DNA from 3 places in the Paenibacillus sp. J31R34 genome. Region 3 is predicted to be linked to each of the others. Evidence: riboswitches for the same ligand, from Rfam matches in the RefSeq annotation. Region 3 holds a riboswitch; each other region holds the start of a gene.
What was found. A riboswitch is a leader RNA that binds a small molecule or an ion and turns the genes downstream of it on or off. The one in region 3 is predicted to bind cyclic di-AMP.
Positions count from the first base shown of each region.

Region 1: another riboswitch for cyclic di-AMP. It lies ahead of kdpF (K(+)-transporting ATPase subunit F); the one in region 3 lies ahead of AC50YG_RS16845 (hypothetical protein).
Region 2: another riboswitch for cyclic di-AMP. It lies ahead of AC50YG_RS27660 (C40 family peptidase); the one in region 3 lies ahead of AC50YG_RS16845 (hypothetical protein).

Region 1 covers NZ_JBXENU010000006.1:183,698-189,190, reverse strand. Annotated here, with positions in the region: gene kdpA (potassium-transporting ATPase subunit KdpA) at 1-1,027, opposite strand, end outside; gene kdpF (K(+)-transporting ATPase subunit F) at 1,072-1,149, opposite strand; cyclic di-AMP (ydaO/yuaA leader) riboswitch at 1,404-1,593, opposite strand; cyclic di-AMP (ydaO/yuaA leader) riboswitch at 1,701-1,901, opposite strand; gene AC50YG_RS18025 (response regulator) at 2,276-3,931, shown strand; gene AC50YG_RS18020 (cache domain-containing sensor histidine kinase) at 3,928-5,493, shown strand, end outside.
Region 2 covers NZ_JBXENU010000013.1:77,588-83,080, reverse strand. Annotated here, with positions in the region: gene AC50YG_RS27675 (aminotransferase class I/II-fold pyridoxal phosphate-dependent enzyme) at 1-335, shown strand, start outside; gene AC50YG_RS27670 (GNAT family N-acetyltransferase) at 388-915, opposite strand; gene AC50YG_RS27665 (cryptochrome/photolyase family protein) at 918-2,282, opposite strand; gene AC50YG_RS27660 (C40 family peptidase) at 2,417-2,887, opposite strand; cyclic di-AMP (ydaO/yuaA leader) riboswitch at 2,889-3,060, opposite strand; gene AC50YG_RS27655 (hypothetical protein) at 3,563-4,378, opposite strand; gene AC50YG_RS27650 (M1 family metallopeptidase) at 4,394-5,493, opposite strand, start outside.
Region 3 covers NZ_JBXENU010000005.1:423,676-429,168, forward strand. Annotated here, with positions in the region: gene AC50YG_RS16830 (SDR family oxidoreductase) at 1-257, opposite strand, end outside; gene AC50YG_RS16835 (hypothetical protein) at 260-763, opposite strand; gene AC50YG_RS16840 (MarR family winged helix-turn-helix transcriptional regulator) at 872-1,438, opposite strand; gene AC50YG_RS16845 (hypothetical protein) at 1,638-2,057, opposite strand; cyclic di-AMP (ydaO/yuaA leader) riboswitch at 2,062-2,228, opposite strand; gene AC50YG_RS16850 (ArsB/NhaD family transporter) at 2,440-3,804, opposite strand; gene AC50YG_RS16855 (hypothetical protein) at 3,856-4,032, opposite strand; gene AC50YG_RS16860 (winged helix-turn-helix transcriptional regulator) at 4,233-4,559, opposite strand; gene AC50YG_RS16865 (GTP cyclohydrolase II) at 4,798-5,493, shown strand, end outside.

The sequences.
Region 1 (5,493 bases), on a different contig from region 3:
CCGCCGTTGTTACCGTTGTGAACAGCGCGGATTGGGCGATGCCGAAGCGTACCTCCTTGCCCTCCATGCTGCCTTGCGAAGCGTCGATGCCGAGCGTGGCGATCAGCGGGTTGCCGCTTTTTTCAGCGGTATAGGAAATCGTAAGAAAGATCAGAAACAGCGCCATCATCGCCGAAAAAATAACCCAGCCCTGCTTGCTGCTTTTCGCAAACCGGCCGTACATGAAGGGCAGCGCGGCAGGCAGCGCCCACATGGACAAAATCTCAATGACATTCGTCAATGGGCTAGGATTTTCGAACGGATGGGCGGAGTTGGCTCCGAAAAAACCGCCGCCATTCGTGCCAAGATGCTTAATCGACTCCAGCGACGCAACTGGCCCGATGGCGATATGCTGAACCGCGCCCGTTAGCGTCGTAACGGTCAAGGTGGGGCTAAGCGTTTGAGGCACTTGCAGCGCCACAAGCAGCAGCGTAATGACAATTGCCAGCGGGAAGAAAATCCGCGTATGCGCTTTGACGAAATCCTCGAAAAAGTTGCCGAGCGTTCCGCCCTTGCTCGTAATGCCGCGCACGAAAGCGACGGCAACGGAAAAGCCGGTGGCGGCTGATGTAAACATCATCATCGTAATGACCGCCGTTTGCGCAAAATACGTCAGCCCCGTCTCACCGCTGTAATGCTGGAGATTCGTATTGGTCATAAAGCTGATGACCGTATTTAGGACGAGCGTAGGCTCCATGCTGCTGATCCCGTTCGGATTAAGCGGCAGGCCGCTTTGCAGTCGCAGCAGCACGTAGCTAATAGCTACGAGTATGAAATTGAGTGTAATAAAGCTGAGTGCATATTTTTTCCAGGTCATGCCTTGGCGATTTTTGAGTCCGATCACGGAATAAATGACCGCTTCGACTCGTCCAAACAGCTTGTCGGTACGATTCGGAACGTTTGAAAACACGGAATATAAATAATGCCCAAGCGGCTTTGCGATCAGCATGATCATACCGATGACTACCGCCATTTGCAGGACGTCCACAGCTGTTCCTCCCTTGCTATCAATGAATGATGAAACGTTATTTGCTAAAATTTCTCCGGATGAAGCAAGGCGTAGACAAGATACACCAGCAAAGCTCCTGTAACGAGCAATATGACAATCATCCCCGTTCCTCCGTTTCGCTAATGGACCGATCGCACCAGCGTATAAATCCGGCAATCAGCCCGAAAGCTGCGATTAAGGTCAAAGCCATTCCGATATCCAGCATAGCTGCAGCGCTCCTTATTTCGTTTTGTTCCTAGTTATTTTGGAAAAAAGGCAACAAAAAAGAAGCCTTGGGCAAAGAGGACTCTTCACCCGCAGCTTCCTTCATCCGGGCATCATACGCCCCTGATTCGCCTGCGATTAGTGTAAGTGTGGCCTCTCCCGTTGACGCTTGCGAGGTTAGCTGTCGGATTCGGGCGCGAGAGACGCCCTACGCTTGGCACTTATCGTGCCCTTGCGATTCACCCCGTGACGCTTCCTGCCATCGTCCATTGGACAACGACAGAGAGCCGTCGATGGTTCCCCCGTTTCTGCGGCAGTGCAGAACTCAGCGATTGAAACAAAATATCTGCCGATGTTGCGAGTGCTATTTTCATAAAAAGACAACAAAAAACCACAGAGGCGTATGACGCTCTGTGGCCTAATTTACAAGGTCACAATCGTTCACCATTCCTCTCTACACCTGCGCTTACGAGGTTAGCTGTCGGATTCGGGCGGTGAGAGTCGCCCTACATTTGCCTGGAGTTTCATGATACTCCTGCAAACGATTCACCCCTGCGCTGCCGGCCTCCGACTCTCACATCGGACACTTGCAGTGCGTTTGGTTCCCCCGCTCTTCGCCTAATGCGCGAAGACTCAGCGATCAAAAAAGGTTCAATCATGTTATGAATCATACTCCCCCGCCGCGAGTGCTGTAAAGGAAGCTTACGCCGCAAAAGAGAGCGAATGCAGCGGATTAGACTGATTTTAAACGCTTACAGTGAGAGTTATCTTTAGCAGGGTCGGTTTATCTCGTGATTTCTTTTAAAATATAGGAAAGCATATGATTTTTCCATCCTTTCTCTACATTTCAACGCGAAACGGTAGCTTTGCCGCCAGGAGGACGGCTTAAGCCGTTTACGCTTGTTTACTAAAAGCACCCCCTCTTTCCAGAAAACACGGAAACGAATATGATAAATAGCATGCTGACAGAATCAGGTCTTTGCGGCTGCTCGGCCGCGTATTTAAATAGCGGGGGGATAAACGATGTATAAAGTGCTGCTGGTGGATGATGAAGAAGAGACGCGCAGCGGACTGCTGCAGGAAATTGCATGGGAGCGCCATGGCTTTGAAATCGTAGATACGGCGGCGAACGGCCGGGAAGCGATGGAGCTGATCGAGCGTTTGGAGCCGGACATCGTCGTGACGGATATTAGCATGCCGTATATGAATGGCTTGGAGCTGGCGGAATGGACGAGGAAGACGTATCCGCTGACACGCATCGTTATTTTTTCCGGCTATGATGAATTTGAATATGCCAAGCAGGCAATCGGCCTACAGGTGGATGAGTATATTTTAAAGCCTTTTTCCGCGCAGCAGCTGCTTGAGGTGATGGACAAGGTGAAGGAGCGGCTGAATGATGAGCGCGAGAAACGGGAAAATATGCAGCTGCTGCAGGAGCATTATCGTACAAGCCTGCCGGTCGTAAAAGAGCTGTTCCTGTCGTCACTCCTCTCCCGCAAGCTTCCGCTGCGGCAGATAGAGGAGAAGGCGGCGAAATATGAGCTCGATTTGGCGGGGGAGGCGTACATTGTGTCCGTGCTGCACACGCATGTATTGGAAGCGCTTCCCGGCGTTCCGCTGCGGACGGCTGAAAGCTCGCTTGCGGCCTCCAGCGATCTCGACCTCAAGCTGTTTGCCCTTCGCAATGTGGCGGAAGAGGTGTGGGGCCGGCTCGGGCTGGGCAAGGTTTTTCTGCATCAGGATCAGGTGGCGCTGCTTGCAGTTGGACAGGGAGGAGGCGCCCCGGAGCTAATGGAGCGGACGCTGGGCGGCCTCGCTGAAATGCTGCAAAATATCCGGAAATACTTGCGTTTTCCAGTGACAATTGGGGTCAGTTCGACGCTTCCTGATGTCGCGCAGCTGAAGCAGGGCTACGGGGAGGCGCAGCAGGCGCTGGATTATCATAATTTGGTGGGCAGCAACCGGATCATTTGCATTGACGATGTGGAAACGCGCTACGTCGAGGAGCTGCAATTCGACGAGCTCAAGGAGCAGGCGCTCGTCCGGTGCCTGCGCGTAGGTACGCATGAGGAGCTGGAGCAACTGGTGGCCGCGCTTTTTGATGAGATTGAAGGCGTTAATGCCGCTTACCGGGAGTACCAGCTGTACATGCTGGAGATGATGACGGCGATTATGAAGCTGGTGAAGGAAGCGGGGCTGAGCCTGTACGAAATAGCGGGCTACGAGCTGCAAATTTATGCGGAGCTGCAGCAGCTTAGCGGGCTTGAGGAGACGAGAAGCTGGTATATGTCGCTCTGCGAGAAAATTCGCCATCATATCGCCAGCCGCAGGCAAAGCTCCTACAAGCAGCTGGTTGAGGAAGCGGTGCATTATACAAAGGCAAACTTCCATGACAGCGAGCTGTCGATTGCCCGGCTGTGCAGCCATCTGCATATTAGCGCGGGCTACTTCAGCAGCCTGTTCAAGAAGGAAGTGAAGCTGACCTTCGGCGGTTATTTGCTTCAGCTGCGGATGGAGGCGGCGAAGGAGCTGCTGCGGGCAACAGAGCTGAAGACGTTTGAAATTGCCGAGAAGGTCGGCTTCTCGGACCCAAATTATTTTTCCCTATGCTTTAAGAAAAATGTCGGCGTCTCCGCCAAGGATTACCGCAATCAGGCGATGAATGCGGAAGCGCCATGAGAAAGCGCAGCATCCAGTTTCTCATTTCAGTGGCGCTGTCGGTTTTTTCGGCGGCAGCGATTATGATGGTCAGCGTGCTGCTGTACAACAAGTTCTCACAGACCGCGGAGACGAATGCGCTGCGCAATACCCAGCAGGTCGTCGATCAGGTCAGCTACAACTTGGAGGATTATATCCAGGGCATGTCGGAAATTTACGGCGTTATCCACGATACGATCAGCCGCAGCGGCGATGTGAACGAAGAGGAGCTGCGCAGCCAGCTAAATACGATTATCGGCATTCGGGGAGAAATTGTATCGCTGGCGGTCATTGGGCATGACGGCGAGGTCATGATGAGCATTCCGGGCGTTGCGCTCAAGGAAAATCTGAGTCTTTACAATCAGCGCTGGTTCCAAAGCGCGCTGCAAACGCCGAATCATCTCAGCTACTCGCTGCCTCATGTGCAGAATATGTACAAAATGCAGTACAAATGGGTCGTCTCGCTTAGCAAGGGCATTACCGTAGCGCGGAGCGGGAAAACGGAGCATGGCGTGCTGCTGCTGGACGTCAATTTTAACAAAATCAATCAGCTGTCCTCGCGGGTCGTGCTGGGGAAGAAGGGCTACGTCTACATTGTGGATGAGAGCGCGGGCAATATGGTGTATCATCCGCAGCAGCAGCTCATCTATGCCGGTCTGAAAAACGAAAATGTCGAGCAGGCGCTGAAATATACGTTTGGCAGCTTTCATGACGAATCTGGAGACGAGGATAAAATGATTACGGTGCAGACGATCGGCAACATCGGCTGGAAGGTGGTCGGGGTGTCCTTCACCGACGAAATGATTACGACAAAGCGCGAGCTGAACGACTATTTGCTGAATCTGCTGCTGCTTTTGCTCGTATTTGTCATTGCGATGTCGTGGCTCATTTCGCGCATTATTGCCCGTCCGATCCGGCAGCTGGAGAAGTCGATGAAAAATGTCGAGCGCGGCGACTTCCATACGATGACCGCCATTCGCGGTCCGCTGGAGGTGGAGCAGCTATCCACACGCTTTAATCTGATGGTAGCGCGAATTCGCGAGCTGATGCAGCAAATTGTCGTGGAGCAGGAGGCGAAGCGCAAATATGAGTTTGAGGCGCTGCAATCGCAAATAAATCCGCATTTTCTATACAATACGCTCAATACGGTCGTACGCATGGTCGGCATGAACCGCAATGAGGAGGTGGTGACGACGATTACATCCTTGTCCAAGCTGTTCCGCATCAGCCTTAGCAAAGGCAAGCCAATGATTCCGCTGGCGAGCGAGCTGGAGCATGCGAGGAACTACCTCATCATTCAGAATATCCGCTTCAAAAATAAATTCGATTATTTGTTTGACGTGGAAGAGGCTGCGCTGCCTAGCTTGTCGCTCAAGCTGATTTTGCAGCCGCTGCTGGAAAATGCCATTATGCACGGCATTGAGCCATCCGTCGATAAAGGGTTAATTACGGTGCGGGCATGGATCGAAGCCGGGCAAGTTTGCCTGCAGGTAAGCGACAATGGGCTCGGGATGAGTGGCGAGCAGCTGGCTGCGCTGCTCACG
Region 2 (5,493 bases), on a different contig from region 3:
CCTATAAGCAGCGCAGGGCGATGTTCGTGGACGGCTTGCAGAAGCTGGGGCTTTCCTGCCATATGCCGCAAGGAGCGTTTTATGCTTTTCCATCCATTGCCCATACGGGGCTGAGCTCGGAGCAGTTCGCCTTTCGGCTCATGCAGGAAGCAGGCGTTGCTGTCGTGCCAGGGCATGTATTTGGCCCGGGCGGTGAAGGACGCATTCGCTGCTCCTATTCGGTATCACCAGCGAAGCTGTCTGAAGCTTTGGAGCGAATGGACTGTTATATGAGCCAGATGGGGCAGGGTGAACCCTTGCAGCAGATGCAGCAGTTGGAGCGGATTGGCAGTTGAAGGGAGCAGTGAGGAAGGGGTTAGGAAAGAAAGAAGAGGGGTAAAAGAGGCGCTAAGCTTCTTCCCCTCCTCCGTAGACCATGCAATGGAATTCCGCCGCGCCTTGCGGTGTTGGGCGGATATACGTATCGGTAATGCGGAAGCCTGCCTTCTCGTATACGCGAATAGCGCGTGCATTCCAGGTCAGCACCTCCAAATCCAGCTCGCTGTGTGGAGCACGTCGGCGAGCCTCTTCTACCAGCAGCGCAACAAAGGCGGTGCCTGAGCCCCTGCTGCAAAGCTGTGGATGCAGGCCGAGGCCAAGCCGCAGCACTTCATCTCCCAGCGGGAAAAACTGTGCAAAACCAACGAGCTCCCCTTGGTCATCTAGAATAGCGGCGTATTGCTTCTGACGGAGCTCGGGATCACCGAACTCCATCTCTGCTTTCTCCATAGCCTCCCATGCGGGCCATTGGTAGATGCCGTAAGGCGGTTCGTACCGCCAATCGCACAGCTGGCGGGCATGGGAGGCGTCCATTGCGGCAACCTTCCAGCCAAATGGCGGCTGGGCGCCGTCAGGGACAGCACTCGCATTTGTCATGATTACACAATCTCCTTATAGACCTCAATCGCGCGGGCGCGTGAAGCCTTCAAATCTACAATGGCATGCGGCTGCGGCAGGTGAATTTGCTTATCGGACAGATGGGCAAGCTCAGGCAGCCAGCGTCTAATGTAAGTGCCGCTCGGATCATGTGTTGCGGACTGCGTAGCCGGATTCATAATGCGAAAATACGGAGCGGCGTCGTAGCCGAGCGACGAGCTCCACAGCCAGCCGCCCCGGTTCAGCGTATTATCATAATCGGCCAGCTGGCGGCGGAAATGCTGCTCGCCCAGCGTAAACGGGCACAGCAGGTTTTTCGTCAAAAACATGGCGGTAACCATCCGCAGCCGATTCGGCATTTCGCCGGTTTTATTAAGCTGCTTCATAGCGGCATCAATAACAGGAATGCCCGTTTTTCCTTGGCTCCATGCCACGAAATGCTGATCGTTCAGCCCAGATAAATCAAACTTCTGCTCATAGCGGTAGAAGTCCTCATTGTATTTTCCTTGGTACAGAAAAAAATCCCGCCATGCCAGCTGCCTAATCCACGACTCGGCTCCATACTGCTGCTGCGCTGCTTCATAGGCTTGCCTTGCCGACAGCGCTCCTGTATTCAAATAACGCGCTAAATGGCTTGTCTGGTTTTCCGCAAACTGGTCGCGGCTGCCTTCATAGCCAGCTAGACGGCGGTTTAGAAATTGCTCCAGCGCATCGGCTGCACTCAGCGTTCCCGCGTCCGCCGTGCCAGATGCTCCCGCTACCCGCAGAAAGGCTGCCGCAGCGGGATGCTCCCGAGGAAGACTGAAGCGCTCTGCTATGCTGGCATCTATATTTTTCAGCGTATCCAGCTGTTTCAGCGTTGTTTCGCCTGCAGGGGAATAATGGCTTTGCATGAAGGACTGCCACATGCGGTAAAAGGGCGTAAATACCTTGTAAGGCTCACTGCGCCTAGAAAACGTATGAAGCTCCTCCAAATCGGCGAGTGGCGCATCGTCAAGCGGCAGCCAGCGACGTCCCGCTGCGCGCACAACCTGCGCAGTCGCGTGGTCGCGCATTCGGGAATAAGGCGTATAGTCCATGTGGACGAGAACCTCTTCAATGGGATGGGCCAGCAGCAGCGCTTCGGTAATGGCAGCGGGATCGCCGTAAAGCACATGCAGCTGCTCGCCCGCCGCCTTGTACTGTTCCAATAGGAAGGTGGCTTGGGACAAGAAGGTTCTGCCGCTGTGGCAAGAGAGCCGGTCCTCGTCCGCCAGTGACGGGTCTATTATAAGCAGATGAAAGCCGCGCTTCCCAGAGCGGCGCACATAATCAAAACTGCGCAAATCGTTTGAACGCAGGTCTTTGCGGTGAATATATACATACATGGAAACGAGCCCCCTTGTGTCCGTGCTAGAAAACAGCAAAGCCGCAAGCTATTTGTCCGAAGACAAACAACTGCGGCTTTGCTGATTGAGACAGCAGCTTTTCGTTATGTAAGCGAAAAAAGCATGGCCTGGCTCTATTGCTCGCTTGCGTACTTGTCGTAAGCGTCTTGGCTCATAATGCGTGTAGCTGACACGTAACGATCAGCATAATAAGACTCGCTAAGTTTGCTAATAATAACGCCTCTGCTCGAGGAAGCATGTGCAAACTTTCCATCTCCAACATAAATACCAACGTGGGAGATGCCTTTGCCGCTCGTGTTGAAGAATACAAGATCGCCAGCGATCAGGTCACTCTTCTTCACTTCACTGCCATCGTTCGATTGCGCTTGGGAAGTACGGGAAAGATCGATGCCCATTTTATCGAAAACATATTTCGTAAAACCGGAGCAGTCGAAGCCTTTCGTAGTTGTTCCGCCGCTTTGGTATGGTGTGCCGATCAGATCAGCGATAACACCATCCATCTTCGAACCTGCGAACACGCTGCCTGCTTGGAAAGCAAGCATTAATACAAGACCAACGAGTAATGCAGTTACCTTCTTCAAAATTTGAAACTCCTTCCGGTGCCGACGAGGTTAGCTGTGGGGTTCGGTTGTGAAGGTTCCCTATGATTTCCAAGACACTTGAATCAAGCCGTCCAAGCATCGAAATCAATTCACCCAAAGTGGTTCCCCCGTATTTCTATACCTTTGCGGTATAAAAAATTAGGCTGGTTTAATTTTGCTCTGCGCTAATAATTCGTTTTTTTCATGTGATTTCCTCCTATATGAATGAATTTCTAATAATTCTCATGTAACCTTTTGGCTCAATTTTGCGTTAAAACAAGTTTCTTGCCTAATAAATGCTCGTTCTATCACCGTTCGCAAGCAAAAAAACATTTTGTCAGTTTATATGAGAAATAGGCAGCCAATATGCTAAGAATCGTACATATAGGCTAGAATTATAGCGTAAAATGAAGAATTAGAGAGTTTAGTGTGCATCAGTCTAGGGGTTGGTAAATAAATAGAAGCGTTGCCTGGAGATGTTGGATAACTGAAAAACCCCGATTGCGGCCTCTTGTCCGCAATCGGGGTTTTTATGAGAAGGACTTTAGAAAAATGAGAATACTAAATGAGAATTAGGGAGGGCTGCCTTCATTTTTCTAAACTTAATTTCCTATTTATGGATGATAAAAGTTGTATAAAAGGGTCCTAAAAGGAGTCTGAAACGGTCTTAAAACGGTCTCAGCTCTGCTTCGATTGCAGGCAATCGTATTGTGCAGCGAGTGTCCATACCTTTAATAAGGTACGGAGCAGATGATAGGCTTGATGCATGATGAGCGCCAGAATTCCCGCCCAAGCATAGGAAAGGCCGGATACCAAGAGCGAAGCGGCGACTGCCAGCAGCCACATCAGCAGAGAGAGGCCGGCATAAGGAAAAAGATTTCGGAGCGCAATGCTGAGCGAGCGCATCGAGCCCGTGCCGGAGGCGGCGCCGAACTGCATGGCGAGCAGCAGCAGGTGAACGAGAAAGCTCCACAGCAGCCAACCGCCAAAGCCTGGCAGCGTGCTTTGCAGCAGCTCGCTCAGCGAATGGCCCTCCATTAGCAGCTTGAAGGCGCGAGGAAGAAGGAACCAGCCAGGCGCGAAAATAAGCAGCGTGCGCAGCCAATAGAGCAGCGTCATAGGCTTCCAAGCTTTGCGAATGCCTTGAAGAAACTGCGTTCCACCTTTTTCGTCCATATGATGCAGCGAGTAGAGCAGCCCCGCATGTAACAGTGGGCTCAGCAGCATGCGGGCGGCGAACAAGCCGCCCAGCAGCCATAGATAGGGGTTGATCAGATCTGTTTTTGTCAATTGAAACTGGGCTTCGCTGAGGAACAGCGAAACGGCCGAGTCCGACGGATGCTGGAGGGGAAAGCGCCGCAGCAGCGGCAGTACAGTCATATCAATAAAGCGGTAAAGGAAAAGTCCCCATAATAGCTGGTACAGGAACAACGCAATGACGATATAGAAATGGCGGATGGCGAGCCGCCAGCCTTGCTTCATATGCTGCTTCATTTTTTAACCTCCTCTCTACCAGCCTACGGATGCGAGCAGGCCTTCAATAAGCTTCGTCAGGCCGAGGCTCCACCGAATGCGCGACTGCTCCGGCACTTCTGCACGCATAAAATTGTTAATATGCCTATTGTCCAGCACATTGCTGTTTTTCGGATCCACCGCTACCCATGCGAGCGGAGCAGCATGCATCACCTTGTACTCCATATGCGACTCGGCGGCATCCCAGATTTTAGAAGTTGTTTCACCGTCGGTAAAGGAGAAAACGAGCGGTATGGGTCCGTTTTGTCCGCCATTGCGCTTGATCAGCACGGTAGACTCGTACTCTGTTTGGCCATCCTGCTGCACTTCATTCACTCGAATAGCCTCTACTGAAAAATCCGCCATCAGGCTGCCATATACATACTGGTGAAAATAATCCTGCCATTTTCCCTTCGTAACCTGCTCGACGACTCGCTGGAAATCGGACGTAGTTGGATGCTTGAATTTGTATTTTTGAAAATACGTGCGCATAATTTTTTGCATCGTCTTTGCTCCGACCTGCTTCTCAATTCCGACCAGCACAAGCTTGGCGCGCATGTATACATTTTCCGCATACTCATCGCTATTGTGATAGGCCCATGAAGGCTGTTTAAGCGGGGCAGGGGCTGTAATATAGCTGGCTTCCATAGCTAAATTGGGTTCAACGCCATAGGCGTTCTCCATCACTTTATCCTCGGCATACGATGTAAAGCCTTCGTCGAGCCAAGCTTCTTCGAACTCGTTCGATGCGACCATCCCGTACCAATACTGATGACCGATCTCATGTACAACGGTTCGCTCCAGGCTGTAGCCAGGGTTATCGGATTCAGCAGCTAAAGCGGTTACGAGCGTTGGATATTCCATGCCGCCGGCGCCATTCGCCCCTTTCGGCGGAACGATGATGGACAGCGTTGAATACGGATATTCACCGTACCACTCCGCGTATTTGGCCAGCGACGATTTCGCTGCATGCATATAGCGGTCCTTCAGCCCCTCGTGGGCAGGGTCCAGATAAAGCTTGATGCGTACCCCAGGAATGCCCGTTCCCGACAAGGTGTCCTCCGCATAAATAAAGTCGGGTGAGGCGGACCAAGCAA
Region 3 (5,493 bases):
GTTTCCAATTCGATTTGTCTCGGACTGTTGGACATGGCAAGGAAGAGCTGGCTAGCACCTGTAAACGCGCGGCGCAGCGATTCGGGGTCGGAAGCATCCGCCGATGATACCATTATAGTCGATCGGCCTTTTTCTCCGATCTGATCACGCAACTTCTCAGGCTCTCTGCTCAGCGCCTTGGCGGGTACGCCAAGATCAACCAAACGTTTCAAAAGCGCACTTCCTATCGTACCTGTTGCTCCCATAATAACTATCATTTTTATCTTCTCCTTTTGGATGGAAAATGAGTTGTGACGGCAAGACGCCACCGCCATGTCACTATCGTGCTTGCTATGAATCCAGATAACGGGAAATCGGTCCAGACACGTCCGACCCAGGCCAAATGATTGCTCGGATTCATAAATTCTAGTAAAACAGATGTCAACCATGCGGCGTATAGGCCAAACAAGGACCCGGCCAATGCGAACATCCCTACCACAACCAAGTGAGGTGCAGTGATGACCCATCGTATACGGCCCACTCGGCTGCGCAACAAAAGGCCAATCATTAAGGCCATCAAGGCCGATGCACCGCCGATTGTGGTCAATGCCCCTATTTGAAGCCCCCTATCGGCAGTAATCAATCCCCCGATACCTGCCATGATGGCAGGAGCAGCATAGGCCATGACAACTTCACGCCATAGTATAAAAATCTTTTTCTTGGAACCAGCAGGCTTGATGCCGTAAACAGCATCTGTCTGATTCGGGTATTTCATCTTGTTCATTTAGCTGCTCCCCTCTTCTTTGAAATCGTTCAACGATTGCTTTCAGTGAAATATAATTAGCTTCCTAACTATATAAGGATAAAAATAGGCTAGCTTTACTAGCCCATTCTAATCATTACTGATGTTTCCCTTTGGTTTCGAGCCTACTTCGCCCGTAAGAGCTGAGATGCCTTGTGTAATTCGGCCTAGCAAGTCGAGAAATACGCTGCGCTCCTCGATATTGAGCAAGCCCACCATTGCTTCCAGCCGAGCGAAATGCTCAGGAGCCATTTCACGAAGCTTCTTCGCTCCTGCTTCCGTCAAAATGACCGATCTCTGACGGCCATCATCTGAGCTTGATCTCCGAGAAACTAGCCCATCTCGTTCAAGGGTGTCGATAAGACCTGTCACTGTAGCACGTGTAACGCCTAGATGCTCCGCTAATTGCGAAGGCAATTCTTCTCCTTCGTTATCTTCAAGATCCGCCAATAAACGATATCGACTTGTTGATAAACCGAATCTAGAGAAATGAATCTCCGAGGCATGTCCAAGCTTGACTCCCGCTGCCATTAGTCTAGAAGCGACGAGTATAGCCTGAGCGTCTATGTCTAGGTTATAGCGATCAATCTGACGCTTGGATTGTACTAGCGAAGGAATTGCGTCAAAGTCATTTATTATTTTATTATTGTTGTTCATATATATAGTATGGTTCCTAATTACTTTGGTGTCAACACATTTATATAACCTATCAATAGCCCGCCATTCTTCCTATCTGGAACTAAAACTTTATTTTCTTTCCATAGGAGAACAAGCAGCCGATAGAAAAAAAGGAACCTTTCCGCCAGCTGAATCATGGCGGGGAAGATTCCTTTGTGTTAGGTCGATCCAAAATAGGCTAAAAAATAGAAAGATAGAATAACGAGCGGCTGAGTAAAATAGGTTCCTCGGAAGTGTTGTCATCCGGTTCAATTTCTGCCGTCCAGTGTTTGAGATGGTGAATGGCGTGATCGAACAGGTTGTACACACTGTGTTGATCAGCTTGCTCGCTCCGAAGCGAACGGCCTGTTATGGACAAGGTGCCGATAAAGCTGCTCAGCGCGCTGCACCACAGGCCCCAATCGTTAGGGCGTTCCATTTCGTCTACAAAAGTCTCGCCAAAGCCAATGCCTTTGTCCGTCGTTACCCGCAAGCAGGCACGGTTTCCAGCGGCGTCTACATTGAGTGCTGGAATGACAAACAGCTCAATGCGCTTGACCGTAAGCTTCATTGCGTGCTTCGCCTTAGGCGGAGCGTCCGGCGCATGAAGGACAATCATATTCATCTCTCCTCACGTTCGCTTACGGAGTTAGCTGTCGGATTCGGGCCAGAGAGCTGCCCTACCAGTGCGCGAAGGCACCGGATTCACCCCTTGCGATTCAAGCTGTCGCTTCAACCACGTCGTTGGTTCCCCCGCTTTTTCAATTGAAAAATTAAGCGATTAATAATAGAGTGCCAGAATTCGGCTAGGGATATATATTATACCTTAATGGCTCATTTGTAAACCTTTTAGCAGTAAAATAAAAATATGCTGCTGCCTCAAGTGAGAACGAGCGCCGCCGTTATTTGGCGGCAGCGCTCGTTTTCTGCAGAAATAACTGCTGAATTATGAATACAGTAGTTCATTGTGGACTGACCGCTCATGTAGAAGTTGTCGTGAGTTAATGCATAGGGAAGATCCAGCCAACCCATAAAGCAAGAAGAACGAGAGTAAACAGCAGAACAGGCGGAATGACGACAATCGTTACTTTGACATAATCCAACCAATTGATTTTTACCTTGGCTTTCTGTACAAGATTCATCCAAATGAGCGAGGCTAGAGTGCCTATCGGTAAAATGAGTGAGCCAATATCGCTCCCAATGACGCTGGCGAGGTAGGCGATTTTGAGTGAAAGCGGATCGAGGTTCATTTCGGTGAGGGTGATCGTGCCGATCATGAGAGCGGGGTGATTGTTGACGAGTGTAGACATGGCAGAGACAAGCCCTCCGATTAAAATGCTTGCATTCATCAGGCTCCCCATAACAAGCGGCTCGAACACCTGCACGAGTAATTGCGTCAGGCCAATATTGTGCAGGCCATAAATAATGATATACATGGCGAAGGCGAAAATGAGTATATGCCACGGAATTTTACGCAAAATGTCGTTCGGCGGCATTTTCAAGTAAACCCAGCGCCAACTAAGGAGCAGCAGGGAGCCGAAAACAGCGACCCACTCAACGGGGATATGCAAATAGGAGGCAGCAAATAAGCTTAGCCGGACAGAGAAGACGAAAAGCAGAATCAATTTCATAAAGCGGCTGCTGTATTTGGGATATGCAGGCTTGCTTCCGTTAGGTGTGAGTAAAGGATGGTAGCCAGATTGAATAGGGACAATTGAAATCGTATGGGGGACTTGCCGGGGAAGCTGATGGTAAAAGTAGAAGAACAGCAGCAGGCTGAGCAGCAGCAGACCAATTGTAGCGGGGATAAACATCATGACGGTATGCATGTACAAATCCATGCCGACGATTTTTAGCGCAATCAGATTTACAATATTGCTGACCCCGATGGGGGCGCTGGAGGCGGTAGCGATTAATGCTCCTGAAAGTAGGTATGGAATTTTTTGGTGATTTTTCAGTCCCATGTGATGCAGCATAATGAGCAAAATCGGTGTAGTGATAAGAATGCTGCCGTCATTGTTGAAAAATAGCGTCATCAGAAAACACATCAGGTTTACATACCAGAACAATCTGAGTCCTGAGCCACGTGCTCGAATGGCAAGCCCCTCGGCAGCCCAGATGAAGAAGCCAAAGCTCTCCAGCACGATTGCCATTACGATCGTCGCCATAATGGTGATGGCTGCTCCACTAACGGTGGCGCTAATATGCGCCAGGTCCGTCAACGAGACGACTCCGCTCAATAGGACGAGTATGGCGCCAAACGTAGCAGGAATGGCTTCATTCAGTCCTCTGGGACGCCACAAAATGAGCAAGATCGTGAAGAGGAAGGCAAACAGGGAAACGATAATGGAAGGTAGCGAGATCAAATGTTAATCACCTCGAATTCTTGGTTAAATTCATAGTGAAGCAGGAAAGAGTTATTCATTTGCGGCAACTGCATTATGCTGAGCGGCTTCTATGCGGCTGCTGTCATAGCGTTTATCGGTTGCCGTAGAGGATAGAGATATAATAGTAGGCTGTTTGATCGGTGGAGGAGGCTTGAGAATGAAATAGAGGGACAGGCCTGACGAGCAAATAATGAAGATCGTAAGCAAAAGGATTTCCTCCTTTCTAGTAATAACGTATAAGAGGACGACTATCATGGGGAGATATGAATAATATATGTATATGTGGCCTACTGATAGAGGGTACTAGACGTTAATAGTAGATTGCTATAATTCCGCGAAGCGTCCCCGCTCCGGAAACGCAAAACAACCTCGGCCTTGTTAAGGGCCGAGGCTGCTTCGTTATCTTTTTACTTGGATATGGACATAGGCGCTACCCAATCGGATGACCATTGCTGCAATTCGCGAATGACCGGCTCCAGTGCGTGTCCCTTTTCGGTAAGCGAATATTCGATGCGAACTGGAATGTCTGGAAAGACGGCGCGGCTTACAATGCCCTCATTTTCAAGATCCTTGAGCCGCTCAGACAGCAGTCTGCCGCTAATGGGAAGGGCACCTTGAATGCAGCTGAAGCGCTGCGGCCCGGACAGCAACTGATAAATAATCAAGCCGGTCCATCGTTTGCTTATAATGTCCATTCCTTTGTGCAGGCGCGGACAAAGCCCGGATTTCTCCATGTAGATCACCTCATTAATAACTTGCTATTAAGTATAACTTTAATATAATTTATATACAAGCAAACTTTTTGAATGCTCATAACTTGACGTAATGGAATTTCGAATATATAATTAGTTACTAATGGTAAGCGAAAACTTGTTCCCCTACGATTATTAATAAGGCAAAGTGCATTTATAGCAGATGAAGCTTAGCCTTTCAACCTATTATATCAAATACAGATGAAGAAGGTGCACACTAATGATTAAACCATCCATTCGTTCTATTATAAATGATAAAATAAAAACTATTGAAGGCGATTCGCACGATATCCATGTTGTCGGACCCATTCAGCTTCCGGTTGAGCTTGACGGCGAGACGAAGATTTTTCAGTGGTACAGCTGGCTGAAGCGTGAGAAAAATAGCGCCCAAGACGAGACAGATCTATACAGCGAGCTGGCGAAGGGGCAGTATGCGGAGCTTCAGCAATCCAGCGTGCTCGTCTATGGCGATTTTGCCGAAGGCGAAGATGCGCTGATTCGCATGCACAGCATCTGCCATACGGGCGATATTTTTGGCAGCCAACGCTGTGATTGCGGCTTTCAGCTTAAGCAGTCGATGCGGATGATTACCGAGCATGGAACGGGCGCCTTATTTTATTTGGCAAATCATGAAGGCCGTGGCATTGGATTGTTCAGTAAGGCAATGGCTTACCTGCTTCAGGAGGAGGGGCTCGATACAGTTGATGCGAACTTGGAGCTGGGCTTTGCTGAGGACGCTCGCGATTACAGTGAATCCATTGCTGTCTTGAAGCTGCTTCGCTCGTTGCCTGTGTCGATTATTACGAACAACCCGCGCAAAGTGGAGGCGCTTCGTGAAGCTGGCATGCATATTGCCCGCCGTGTTCCGCTTTGGGGGCAAACCTCCGTCTACAATGAGAAGTATTTGACAACAAAG